DNA from 3 places in the Mesorhizobium sp. B2-4-12 genome. Region 3 is predicted to be linked to each of the others. Evidence: predicted binding sites of a transcription regulator. Region 3 holds the regulator's gene; each other region holds the start of a gene.
What was found. The regulator LexA, encoded in region 3, represses DNA repair genes until DNA is damaged. The targets are predictions, from matches to a motif close to TGTTCNNNNTGTGTTCNG.
Positions count from the first base shown of each region.

Region 1 (4,424 bases), on a different contig from region 3:
TGTTTCGGCCTGTTCGAGACCGGCAATGTCGCCAAGCGCGCGGCCGCCGAGATCCGAAGCCGCCAGCCCGACTGGTTCGTCGCGGCAACGCGCAGCATGACATCGGAGGCTGAGTGAGATGGCCACGACTGACGAGGGCCGCTCTTTCATTCCCGTGCGCATCGCGGTGCTGACCGTTTCGGACACGCGCGGCCTCGCCGACGACAAATCCGGCCAGACGCTGGCAGACCGCATCACCGAGGCCGGCCACATCCTGGCCGCCCGCGATATCGTTACCGACGACCGTGACAAAATCCGTGACAAGGTGCTTGGCTGGTCGAAGGACACGGGGATCGACGTCGTCATCACCACCGGCGGCACCGGCTTCACCGGCCGAGACGTGACGCCGGAGGCGCTGGAGCCGATCTTCGAAAAGCGTATGGACGGCTTTTCGGAAGTGTTCCACCGCATCTCCTACGACAAGATCGGCACCTCGACGATCCAGAGCCGGGCGACCGGCGGCGTCGTCAACGCCACCTTCGTCTTCGTGCTGCCGGGCTCGCCCGGCGCCTGCAAGGACGCCTGGGACGGCATCCTCAAGGCGCAACTCGACTATCGGCACATGCCCTGCAACTTCGTTGAGATCATGCCGCGCCTGGACGAGCATCTGCGGCGCGGAAAAGCCGCTCCATGAAAACCAAAGGCTGAATGGCTTTCCAAGCGCCATTTCCAAAAACGGAACGGCACCGGCGCCTCCGCTAACCCGCGTCACATTTTCTGCAATGCGAAACAGCCGTTGCAAAAGTTCACTTCGAAGAGCGGTGTTCCTGCTTGGCCGGGGCGACCCAGATCTCGGCGTCGAGTTTCTTTGTCGCCAGGCCGCGCGCAAGAGCCTCGGCGCTGCCGGCGTTCTTCGACAGGGACGCGGCCTGACGCTTGCTGATCACCAGCCCTTCGGCGAGCGCCCGGTTTCCCGAAAAGACGCGGGCCAGGAACGGCGCGCGGCTACCCCGCGCGCGTGAGAATCGCGCCGCCATGGTTTGCCTGGCCGTGTGGGCGATGACCGCCTCGATCCAGCCCTCCACCAGCCGTGAGCCCGGTTCCAGCAGCAACAGCCAATCACCCTTGGCCTGCCGGATGCCGGCGGCGATACCGCCGCTCGCCACATACTGGCAACCGGCGTGCTCGGCGACATAATGCGTCTGGTCGGTGGAACCGGTGTCGCAGATGATGACCTCGCGCACCACGCCCTCGACCGCCCCGCCAATCAGCGAGCCGAGCGTGCGGGCAAGAGCCTCCTCGTTATTGCGGGTTTCGATGAGAACACTGAGCATGTCAGCCGAATAGCGGAAACCCGCGCACAGTGCCAGTTTGCAACGCAACATAGAAAGTTCTTGCTTTGTTCTCATCGGCGAAATAGGAATAATTTCATGAGCAGAGCGATTCGACACAACATGGACACACCCTGGGAGCGGGCAAAGATGGAACCGATCATGCGTGCCGACATTGCCGCCTTTGGGGCAGGAAGAGCCGAGATGGCCAATGCGGTGATCGAGCAGAGCGGCATGCGCATCCGTCCGGACCGCAACCGCGGCCGGTCGGCGGGCATCAATCCGTCCGGCCGGTTCGAACCTGTCAGCCGGCATGTTTTCGATGATGGCTGGAGTTCCCTGGAGGAGCTGCCCCCGTTCAAGACCGAGGTGCAGGTGGAAAAACCGCGCACCATCATCACCCGCAATGAATCGCCCGATATCTCCTTCGACCGGTCAATCAACCCTTATCGCGGCTGCGAGCATGGCTGCGTCTATTGCTTCGCGCGGCCGACACACGCGTTCATGGGCCTGTCGCCTGGCCTGGATTTCGAATCCAAGCTGTTCGCCAAGCCGGATGCGGCACGCTTGCTCGACAAGGAACTGTCTAAGGGTGGCTACCAGCCGCGCACCATCGCCATCGGCACCAACACCGACCCCTACCAGCCGATCGAGAAGCAATACCGGATCATGCGCGAGATCCTCGAAGTGCTGGAAGCGCGCGGCCATCCGGTCGGCATCGTCACCAAGTCCGCTCTGGTGACGCGCGACATCGATATCTTGTCGCGCATGGCCGAACGTGGGCTCGCCAAGGTGGCGCTGTCGGTGACGACAATGGATCGCATGCTGGCCAGGACCATGGAGCCGCGGGCGTCAACGCCGACCAAGCGGCTAGAAGCGATCAGGCAGCTTTCGGATGCCGGCATTCCAACTTCGGTGATGGTGGCGCCGATCATCCCCGGCCTTACCGACCAGGAAATGGAACGGATCCTCGATTCGGCGCGTGCCGCCGGCGCGCGCGAGGCGGGCTATGTCGTGCTGCGCCTGCCGCTGGAAGTCAGCCCGATCTTCAAGGACTGGCTGCTGCGCCATTATCCCGACCGCTATCGCCACGTGATGTCGCTGATCCGCTCGATGCGCGACGGCAAGGACTACGATTCGGAATGGGGCAAGCGCATGAAGGGCGCCGGACCCTATGCCTGGCAGATCGGCCGCCGCTTCGAGATCACCGCCAAACGACTCGGACTCAACGCCGAACGGCGCACCCTGCGGACCGACCAGTTCGTCGCGGCCGGAAAGGACCAGGAGCAGTTGATGCTGCTCTGAAGACCCTAAAGCGCTGCGGCAGTTTCATTGCTGCCAAGCAAAAAAATCCCGTCCGGCCTGCCCCGGCCTGCAGACGGTGCCCTCCCGGTCCGGCGCCTCACCCGACCCGGAGGGACTTGCGGAGAATCGGAGCCGATGCGAACCTCGCCGCAACATGGCTCGCGCGCGTTCCGATTCTCCGCTTCTCTTCGAAATCGTCGAGAAGCCCGATTTCTCCTTCGAGACGAAGGCGATGGCCGACGGCCTGTGGCCGGTCGCGGGGATGGATGAGGCCGGCCGCGGCCCGCTGGCCGGGCCGGTCGTCGCCGCCGCGGTGGTGCTCGATCCCGCCAATATCCCCGAAGGGCTAGACGATTCCAAACGGCTGGGCCATTTGCAGCGCGAAGCGCTTTTCCAGCGTATCATCGGTTCGGCGCTTGGGGTTTCGATGGCGTCGATCAGCGCGGAAGGCATCGACAACAGCAACATCCTCAAGGCGAGCCTGGAAGCGATGCGCCGTGCCCTGGTCGGCCTGCCGGTAAAACCCAAGCTCGCGCTCGCCGACGGTCGCGATGTGCCGCCGGGACTGCCTTGCGACGGGCGCGCGCTGATCAAGGGCGACCAGCGCTCGCAGTCGATCGCGGCCGCTTCCATCGTTGCCAAGGTGATGCGCGACCGCATGATGTGCGGCTGCGGCGGCCACCACGAACGATACGGCTTCGAGGTCCATATGGGCTACGCCACGGCCCGGCATCGCACGGCGATCGAGGCGCATGGCCCGGTCGCGCGGCTTCACCGCGTATCCTTCGCGCCATTCAGGCTGGGCGGTGCCGAGGTCATTGAAGAAGAGGTCCTCGCTGGGTTGGATTAAACACTTAGTCCGCTATCGGTCACTTCCCGCATAACGCACAGCCGAATGGCTGCTTCTGGTTTCGCTTAGCCAATAACGGGATCGACCGGCGCTGACCGCCAGGGGTCGCGATTTCATAGGAGGTACCGCCAAGGCTTAGGCTTAGCGCCGACCTTGTCACAGCAGCAACGGCCCAAGACAACTCGGCCGCTGTCCAGTGATTTCCCACCAGCTTTCAGGTGTGCACCGTCCCCATCGCGCGATTCTCACCCTTGGGAGCGTTGAATACGAGGGTGACCAGGAGAACCGCAGCGCCGTTTGCCCAGTAGTAGAAGGCGTCCAGACCCTGGAGGCCGAGCGCGAAGGGCACTGCGACGAAGACAATTCCGACGAGACGGTCAACCGCCAAATGCAGCCAATATGGCAGCACACGGAACACGCCGGTCCTGTGATCGGTGAACAGGGTCAGGATGAACGCGGCCACGCCGGCTGCGACCGACACCCAGAGCGCCGGCGGATTGCCGCGGCCAAGTCCGAGCAGGAACGGCGTGGCCGCCAGGCTCAGCGCAACGGGATAGTCGAGGAAGGCATGAACGGTCTTTGTGACGAAACGAAAATTCATGACACTCTCCGATTGCGTTTGAAGGTTTTGGGGCAAACGGGCGCGGCGCCGGACCGATTGTGCGCCGCGCCCATCGGGTCAGGCGGCAGAGCGCAGTTCGACGTCGACCTTGGGGAAATCGATCTCCGTCAATGCGACGTTGTTGGTGTAGTTGGTCAACACATTGATGGCGACATTTGCGACGATCTCGACGATGTGCGCATCGCCGAGACCGGCCGAACGCGCTGCGACAAGATCCGCATCCAGGACCTGCCCCCGCACGTCGATGAGACGACGCGCCAATGAGGCAACGGCCGCGTCCAGCGCGGTTTCAGCGCTGCCCTCGCGGGCTTTGCGAATAGCTTCCGGAGACAAGCCT
Region 1 is NZ_VFVC01000031.1:17,878-22,301, reverse strand. It holds gene FJ934_RS18415 (4-(cytidine 5'-diphospho)-2-C-methyl-D-erythritol kinase) at 1-117, shown strand, start outside; gene moaB (molybdenum cofactor biosynthesis protein B) at 119-673, shown strand; gene FJ934_RS18405 (glycosyltransferase) at 786-1,313, opposite strand; gene FJ934_RS18400 (PA0069 family radical SAM protein) at 1,461-2,615, shown strand; gene FJ934_RS18395 (ribonuclease HII) at 2,770-3,465, shown strand; gene FJ934_RS18390 (hypothetical protein) at 3,680-4,066, opposite strand; gene FJ934_RS18385 (carboxymuconolactone decarboxylase family protein) at 4,145-4,424, opposite strand, start outside.
Region 1: a site for LexA is predicted at 1,369-1,386, ahead of FJ934_RS18400 (PA0069 family radical SAM protein). Genes of this name have one in related genera too.

Region 2 (4,424 bases), on a different contig from region 3:
CATCTCTTCGCCGCGCACCAGCTCGGGATAGGCCTGGCCCATCTCGCGCACCAGCGCCGGCACCAGCTTCCACATCAGCGGATCGCGGGCGCCGAGCAACTGCGCATGGCGCATGGCGCGGCGCATGATGCGGCGCAGCACATAGCCGCGGCCTTCGTTCGACGGCAGCACGCCGTCGGCCACCAGGAAGGAGGACGAGCGCAGGTGATCCGCAATGACGCGGTAGGACGCCACCGTTTCCGCGCCAGGCGCCCGCCCAAGCGCGGACGACGCCGCATCGATCAGGTGGCGGAACAGGTCGGTCTCGAAGACGCTTTCCACCCCTTGCAGGATGGAGGCCATGCGCTCCAGGCCCATGCCGGTGTCGATCGACGGGCGCGGCAGGTCGATGCGCTGCTCCTTCGTCACCTGTTCATACTGCATGAACACCAGGTTCCAGAATTCGAGAAACCGGTCGCCGTCTTCCTCAGGACTGCCGGGAGGTCCACCCCAGATGTGCTCGCCACGATCGATGAAGATTTCCGAGCACGGCCCGCAGGGACCGGTGTCGCCCATCGCCCAGAAATTGTCCGAGGTCGCGATGCGGATGATGCGATCGTCCGAGAAACCGGCAATCTTCTTCCAGAAGCCGGCCGCCTCGTCGTCGGTGTGATAGACGGTGACCAGCAGCTTGTCCTTCTTCAGCCCGAACTCCCGGGTGATCAGGTTCCAGGCAAGCTCGATGGCGCGCTCCTTGAAATAGTCGCCGAAGGAGAAATTGCCGAGCATCTCGAAGAAGGTGAGATGGCGCGCGGTGTAGCCGACATTGTCGAGGTCATTGTGCTTGCCGCCGGCGCGAACGCTCTTCTGGGCGGTGGTGGCGCGCGAATAAGTCCGCTTCTCCAAACCGGTGAAGACGTTCTTGAACTGCACCATGCCGGCATTGGTGAACATCAAGGTCGGATCGTTGCGCGGCACGAGTGGGCTCGAGGCCACGACCTCATGGCCCTCCTTGCGGAAATAGTCGAGAAATGTCGACCGGATCTCGTTCACGCCACTCATGACTGCTGCCTTTTCGCGAAAACCGCCGGCACAGCCGGCGGAAACTGGTCTCTGCGTCTTAGAAAATAGACTTGGCCTTTTAGCGGGCACGCCCGACCCTGTCCAGAAACACGGAATTGGGCCAATCCAGGAGCTTACCGGTCTGCCGAAAACGAAAACCGCCGGCTCGAAGGCCGGCGGTTTGGAACGCGGTATTAAAGAACTCGGTTACTTAAGCATCAGGTGATAGGCTGAATTTATGGCCGAACTCTGGCCATTGCCCTACATCGCGCCGGCTTCGTCCTCAAAACCGTCTTCGCCACCTTCAGAACCGCCATTTTCAAGGAATTTCTCGGCGATCAATCCGGCGTTCTGCCTGAGCGCCAGTTCGATCTCGCGCGCGGTGTCGGGATTGTCGCGCAGGAACAGTTTTGCATTCTCGCGGCCCTGGCCGAGGCGCTGCGAATTGTAGGAGAACCAGGCGCCCGACTTCTCGACCACACCAGCCTTGACGCCAAGATCGACCAGTTCGCCGGTCTTGGACACGCCTTCGCCGTACATGATATCGAACTCGACCACTTTGAAGGGCGGCGCCAGCTTGTTCTTGACCACCTTGACGCGGGTCTGGTTGCCGACGACCTCGTCGCGGTCCTTGACCGAGCCGATGCGGCGGATGTCGAGGCGCACCGATGCATAGAATTTCAAAGCGTTGCCGCCCGTGGTGGTTTCGGGCGAACCGAACATGACGCCGATCTTCATGCGGATCTGATTGATGAAGATGACCATGGTGTTGGAACGTGAGATCGAAGCGGTCAGCTTGCGCAGCGCCTGGCTCATCAGCCGGGCCTGCAGGCCGGGCAGCGAATCGCCCATCTCGCCTTCGATTTCGGCACGCGGCGTCAGCGCTGCCACCGAATCGACCACCAGCACGTCGATGGCGCCGGAGCGCACCAACGTGTCGCAGATCTCCAGTGCCTGCTCGCCGGTGTCGGGCTGTGAAATCAGGAGGTTTTCGAGATCGACGCCGAGCTTGCGGGCATAGACAGGATCGAGCGCGTGCTCGGCATCGACGAAGGCGCAGATGCCGCCCTTCTTCTGGGCTTCAGCCACGGTGTGCAGGGCCAGCGTCGTCTTGCCAGAGCTTTCCGGCCCGTAGATCTCGATGATGCGGCCGCGCGGCAGGCCGCCGACGCCGAGCGCGATGTCGAGGCCGAGCGACCCGGTCGGCACTGTTTCGATCTCGACGACCTGCTCGTTGGCGCCGAGCCGCATGATCGAGCCCTTGCCGAAAGCCCGCTCGATTTGCGACAGCGCCGCATCCAGAGCCTTTGATTTGTCCACTGCCTTATCCTCTACAAGCCGCAAAGTATTCTGAGCCATGATACATCACCCCTTGGTCGTCAATGAAGGCCGGACAATCCGCAATCCCTGTCATTTTGTACCTTTTTTGTTCTCATTTGGCAAGGGGAGACAACCAACTGAAAAACAAGAGATATCCTGATCTGTTCTTTTTTTGTCTCGCAGACCGAGGCAGCGATGTCCTCGCATTGAGCCAGACGGCTCGATTGTATCGATCCGCCGAATCGCTGCCTTGCATGCGAAGCTCTGTCGCGCAGTGTAGCGCTTGTGTGGCGCCAATAACAAAGGTCATATCGCCGCCATGGTGAAATCCGCGAAGATACTGGCCGTGGGCGGCGCCCATATCGATCGGCGTGGCCAGGTGGCCGGTCCGTACGTGCCAGCGGCGTCCAATCCCGGCACAATGCGCGAGGATGTCGGCGGCGGCGTATTCAACGCGTTGCGCAGCACGGTGCGCCGAGGTGTCTCGGCTTCGCTGCTGTCGGTGCGCGGCGGCGATGCCGCGGGCGATACCGTGTCACGCGGTATAGCGGAAGCCGGCATTAAAGACCTATCGGCAGTGTTCCTCGATCGCACCACGCCGAGCTACACGGCGCTGATTGACCGCGAGGGCGAGTTGATCGTCGGCTTTGCCGACATGGTGCTTTATGATCTGGCCTTCCCCAAGCAGATCAGGCGCTCCAAGATGCGGGAGGTGGTCGCCGACGCCGACGCCATCCTGTGCGACGCCAATCTGCCGGCGTCGGCTCTGGAGCGGCTGGTCTCGCTCGCCGCCGGCAAACCGGTTTTCGCCATTGCCATTTCGCCGGCCAAGGTGACGCGGCTGATACCGGTGCTCGGCGAACTGGCGCAACTCTTCATGAACCGGCGAGAGGCCGTTGTACTGGCTGGCGTCAATTCGAGTGCCTCCGAGCGAGAGATGATCGACGGGTTGCGATGCAACGGCCTTGCCAGTGGCGTGGTCACGGCAGGCAGCGCGCCGGTGCTGGGCTTCGATGAAGCAGGCGCGTTTTCGATCCTGCCGCCTGCCCCGAGGAAAGTCGCCGATGTCACCGGCGCCGGCGACGCGCTGGCGGGTGCGACGGTCGCGGCGCTGTTGCGCGGTCTGCCACTGCGCCAGGCCTTGCGCGAAGGCGTCGCGGCGGCAACGCTGGCCATCGAAAGCGCCAACGCCGTGCCAGAATTCACCGCGGCGAGCTTCGCGGAAGCACTGGCCCTTGTGCCGGATGCGCGGGAAATGGCATGAGACCGGCAAATTCACAGCGCCGCAGGGATGTTTACGCGTCCTGATGGATGCGCCGCGATTGGAGATTCGAGATGACCCCAGAGAGCGCCCACCCCTTCATCGATGTCCATGCTCCCGTGGCGCAAGCCCTGGCTGCCGGGCGTCCCGTGGTGGCGCTGGAAAGCACCATCATCACCCATGGCATGCCCTACCCCGACAACGGTGCCATGGCGGCCAATGTCGAAAAGATCATCAGCGATGGCGGTGCCGTGCCCGCCACGATCGCCGTGGTTGGCGGCCGCATCAAGATCGGTCTTTCCGACGGCGAGCGTGAATCGCTGGCCATGACCGGCGATGCGATGAAGCTGTCGCGCGCCGACCTCGGCTTTGCAGTGGCGCAAGGGCGCACCGGCGGCACCACGGTCGCCGCGACCATGATCGCGGCGCATATGGTGGGGATAAAAGTGTTCGCCACCGGCGGCATTGGCGGCGTGCACAAAGGTGCGGAAAAGAGTTTCGACATTTCCGCCGATCTCGATGAACTGGCGCGCACACCGGTCATCGTCGTCTCGGCCGGCGCCAAGGCCATCCTCGATATCGAAAAAACGCTTGAGGTGCTGGAAACGCGCGGCGTGCCCGTGGTTGGCCATGGCTGCGAGACAATGCCGGCCTTCTGGTCGCGGCAATCGCCGTTCCGCGCGCCGTTGACCTTGCACAAACCGGAAGACATCGCGCATTTCTACAAGACGCGGGCAGCGCTCGGTCTCGGCGGCGGCGTGCTGATCGCCAACCCGGTGCCCGAAAACCATGAAATCCCGGC
Region 2 is NZ_VFVC01000013.1:26,956-31,379, forward strand. It holds gene alaS (alanine--tRNA ligase) at 1-1,041, opposite strand, end outside; gene recA (recombinase RecA) at 1,303-2,400, opposite strand; gene FJ934_RS10460 (carbohydrate kinase family protein) at 2,681-3,625, shown strand; gene FJ934_RS10465 (pseudouridine-5'-phosphate glycosidase) at 3,697-4,424, shown strand, end outside.
Region 2: a site for LexA is predicted at 2,458-2,475, ahead of recA (recombinase RecA). Genes of this name have one in related genera too.

Region 3 (4,424 bases):
GTGGTCCTTGTAAGCTGGACGCGACGGCGCGATCGTCTTCGGATCCTTGCCCTTAAGGATTTCGGCGGCGATGTTGCCGGCATTGACGCCAACCTGCGTGTAGTTGACCGCGAAGCTTGCCGGTACGGTGCCGTTGCGGACCGCGCTGTCATCGGAGTTGACGACCGGGATTCCAGCCTGACGAGCGGCTGCGGAGACAGCGGCGATCGCCGGCTGGATCAGGTTCGAGGCCGGGCCGTAGATCACGTCGGCCTTGCCGGCGAGCGAAGCGATGCGTTGCTGGATGTCATTGACGTTGTCGATGCCGACCTCCACGACCTCGAAGCCGGCCGCGGGTGCCGCCGCCTTGATCTTTTCGATCAGGGCAACGTCATTGGCCTCGCCTGGATTGTAGGGCACGCCAAAGCGCTTGGCGTTCGGCAGCAGCTTCTTGGTGAAGGCCATCACCGCGGCGACATCCTGCAGATCGCTGGCGCCGGTCATGCCTTCGTCTCCGGAGTCCCATGACGGCACCAGCTTGGCCGCGACCGGATCGGTGACCGCGGCAAAGACGATCGGAATGTCGGATCCTGCGAGCGCCTTCTTGGCGATCTGCGAGACTGGCGTGGTGATGGTGTAAATCAGCTTGGGCTGCTCCGCCTGCAGCTTGGCGATCATCTGCGGCACAAGCGATGCGTCGAAATTGGTATGGCTCTCGGTGTAGACGACGTCCTTGCCCTCGACGAAGCCGTTGTCCGTCAGCGCCTTCTTGAAACCGGCTATGGCGGCATTCAACTGAGGATGCTCTCCGAAATTGGCTATGCCGATACGAATCTGATCAGCCGCGGCGCTGCCGGCGCTGACCATCAAGGCGCCTGCCAGGGCCAATCCTGACAGCCATTTCGACTTCAACATCATTTCCTCCCAGATTTGATTAGCGCCGCTTAAAGACGGCACATCAGGCGATCATGGTCAGTCCGCCGGTCCATGTCAAACATTATATATAATTCTTGCCATGCACCGCCATGATATATAATTTTCCGAGCCTGACGATGGACGGACTGCGATGCAGGATCAGAATAGTTCCACAAAGACGGAGGCGGCCTATCAGCTGCTGCGGCGCGATATTCTGACGACGCGCCTCATGCCGGGTGCGCCGCTCAAGTTGAGTGCGCTGCGCGGCACATATGGCGTCGGCTGGACGCCGCTGCGTGAAGCATTGTCTCGGCTTGAAGCCGAGCGCCTTGTCACTGCCATCAGCAATCGCGGCTTTGCCGTCGCTCCCGTGTCGCGGGCCGAACTCGAGGACCTGGCGCGCGCGCGGATGGTTGTCGAGATGCCCCTGTTCCTGGAATCGATGGAAAAAGGCGACAGGCAATGGGAAGATGCCGTTGTCACCGCTCATTACCGGCTCTCTCGCTGCAAGACCGCGGTTGACGACCCCTCGGATGCGGCCGTCGATCAATGGGACGAAAGCCACGAGGCCTTTCACGCGGCGCTGCTGAGTGCTGCGACGTCCAACTGGCTGCTGCGATTCCGCTCGACGATCGCGGATCAGCTGCGGCGACATCATCGTTTTCTCGGCCTGGCGCCGACTTTGCGGGCAGCGGCCGGCCTCAAGCATGGCTATGGAGAGGCCATGGACGCACTGCGCGAGGCGATCGCGATCGAGCATCACACCGCGATCATGGAGGCGGCGCTCGATCGTGATGTCGAGCGGGCAAAGGCATTGATGACGGCGCATATCGGCTACACGCTGCACGTCTATGTTCACAGCGAAGACAGCAGCGCCAACAACTACACCGCACGCGCCGGCAGCCTGAAAGCGGTTTCCGGATGATTTCGGCGCTTCCGCGCCGTCCGACGCTTACACACGGATCCATCCCCCAAGCGAGCTGGCGAACGTTGGCGTTTTGGTTTCGTTTCGTTCCGCTGGGATGACACTGGGCGACTCCATAAATCCGCCCCGTGCGCCTTTCAAACGACTGAAGCCAAACCTCAACAAGGGGTGGGCCACAGGCCATTAACCAAAACGATTTCAATGCGTGTGTCCGGGGCAGAAATCGTCGGTAAGCGTCGGTTGCCGTTTGTTGCCGGCGGCAAAAATTTCGAACCCCTTAACAAATTCACTAAACTTTAAACGGTTGCGGAACACAACTGGAACAGATAGTGTTTGTTCTGGGTTTGTTTTTCGATTCCGATTCAGACCCTTCGTTCAATGCCTTGGGGGCCGCCATGCTGACGCGCAAGCAACATGAACTGCTGATGTTCATTCATGAACGGCTCAAGGAAAGCGGCATCCCGCCTTCCTTCGACGAGATGAAAGAGGCTCTTGATCTTGCCTCCAAGTCGGGGATCCACCGCCTGATCACGGCGCTGGAGGAACGTGGCTTTATTCGGAGACTGCCCAACAGGGCGCGCGCACTGGAGGTGCTGCGGTTGCCGGATTCGATCGCGCCCGGCCTCAACGCGGCAAAAAAATTTTCGCCAAGTGTCATCCAGGGCAGCCTCGGTCAGGGCAACCTTGGTCGCCAGATCAAGCCGGCGCCGTCGCGCTTGCCCGCGGCCGGCAATGACGACGATGCGGTTCCCGCGGTCTCGATCCCGGTGATGGGCCGTATCGCCGCCGGTGTGCCGATCGATGCCATCCAGCATCAGACGCATTCCATCTCGGTCCCGCCTGACATGATCATGGGCGGCGAGCACTATGCGCTGGAGGTCAAGGGCGACTCGATGATCGAGGCCGGGATCTTCGATGGCGACACGGTCATCATCCGCAACGCCGATACAGCGAGCCCGGGCGAGATCGTCGTGGCGCTGGTCGACGAAGAGGAAGCGACCCTGAAACGGTTCCGCCGCAAGGGAGCTTCGATTGCCCTTGAAGCCGCCAACCCGGCCTACGAGACCCGCATTTTCGGGCCGGACAGGGTCAAGGTGCAAGGCAAACTCGTCGGGCTGATCAGGCGCTACTGAGCAGGCACTGGCGCGCTGGTATTGTCAGGCTTTTTATAGGGCGGCAGGCCCCTCGCCTCGCGCGAGAATTTGCGCTGTTCATGCCAGGGACGGTATGGCCTGTCGACGGCGAAGCTGACGATTGGTGGGCCAGTCGCCGATTGGCGGTCGAAGAAGACCGCAGCACTCCCTTTGCGAGCGAGTTGCCGTTTGGTGACGACGAGAACCAGCGGGTTATGGCAGGCGTCATAGCCAGTCGCGTCGTTGACGACGATCACGTCGGCGAAACCGCAGGCTTTCCAGGTATCCTTGCGGTCTTCGACATGCGCGATAATCGCTCCGGACGGGTGCCTGGCGAGGCAGACGCCGTCGGTGCAGTAGAACGGTGCCCCCGGCGGCAGGTTTACGGCATCGGCAATGGCGAACTGCCCGTCTGTCTTGTTGAACACCTCCGGCACGACGATGCTTTCGGATACCAATGCACGTTTCCAGTTGTCGACGGTGAATTCGTTCGGGCGTGCCCGGCTGACCGCGAGTTCGCCACCGCCGATCGGCACCGCGACCAGCCGGGCATCTTCCGAGATCAGCACATCGGGCGTGCGCGTATCCGACACAGTCAACAGGCCGGCAAGCGCGAACGGGAGTGCGGCGAGCCGCAGCCATGTCGTCGCCATCGTCGCGATGACCAGGGCGACCGTCACCAGCAGCACGGATTGCTGGGAAATCAGCCCGACCGCATCGACAGGAGAGCGTTCCGATATCCACGCCGATATGGCGATCATTGCCGTCAGGCCCTTGCCCATCAGGTAAAGGGATGGCGCATCCAAGCCGAACGGCATGAGCAACGCGCTGGCGACGGCCAGGAACATCACGACCGAAACGATCGGCATGACGGCCAGATTGGCGAACAAGCTGAGTGGCGATACACGCTGGAAATGCCAAATGGCAAACAGCGCCGTGGCGCTGCCGGCAATAATGGATGTCATTGCCACGCCTCCTGTGAGCGCGACGAGTTTGCCCATGAGAAAACCGGCCGGTGTTCGTCTGGGCGGAGGCGTTCTGATCTTCCTCGCGCGATAATCCGCCCAACCGGCATAGGCGCCGACCAGGGCAGCGGTCGCGGCGAACGACATCTGGAAACTCGGTCCGACCACTTCATGCGGCGAGACCAGGATAACGGCGACCGCCGAGATCGCCAGATTGCGCATGGTCAGAGCCGCGCGATCGAACAGAACCGCGATCAGCATCACCGCCAGCATGATGAAGCTGCGTTCGGCGGCAACGACGATGCCCGAAATGACGAGATAGGCAGCGATCGAGAACAGCGCTGCGGCGGCCGCGTATTTCTTCACCGGCCTTCGTGCGGAAAAATCTGGAAACAGCGCGAAGGCGCCGCGCAGCAGACCCATGACCGTGCCGGCGACCAGCGCCATATGCAGTCCGGAAATGGATATGATGTGATAGATGCCGGTTCGCCGCATCGCCTCGTTGAT
Region 3 is NZ_VFVC01000002.1:128,545-132,968, forward strand. It holds gene FJ934_RS01960 (ABC transporter substrate-binding protein) at 1-894, opposite strand, end outside; gene FJ934_RS01965 (GntR family transcriptional regulator) at 1,046-1,819, shown strand; gene lexA (transcriptional repressor LexA) at 2,215-2,952, shown strand; gene FJ934_RS01975 (ComEC/Rec2 family competence protein) at 2,946-4,424, opposite strand, start outside.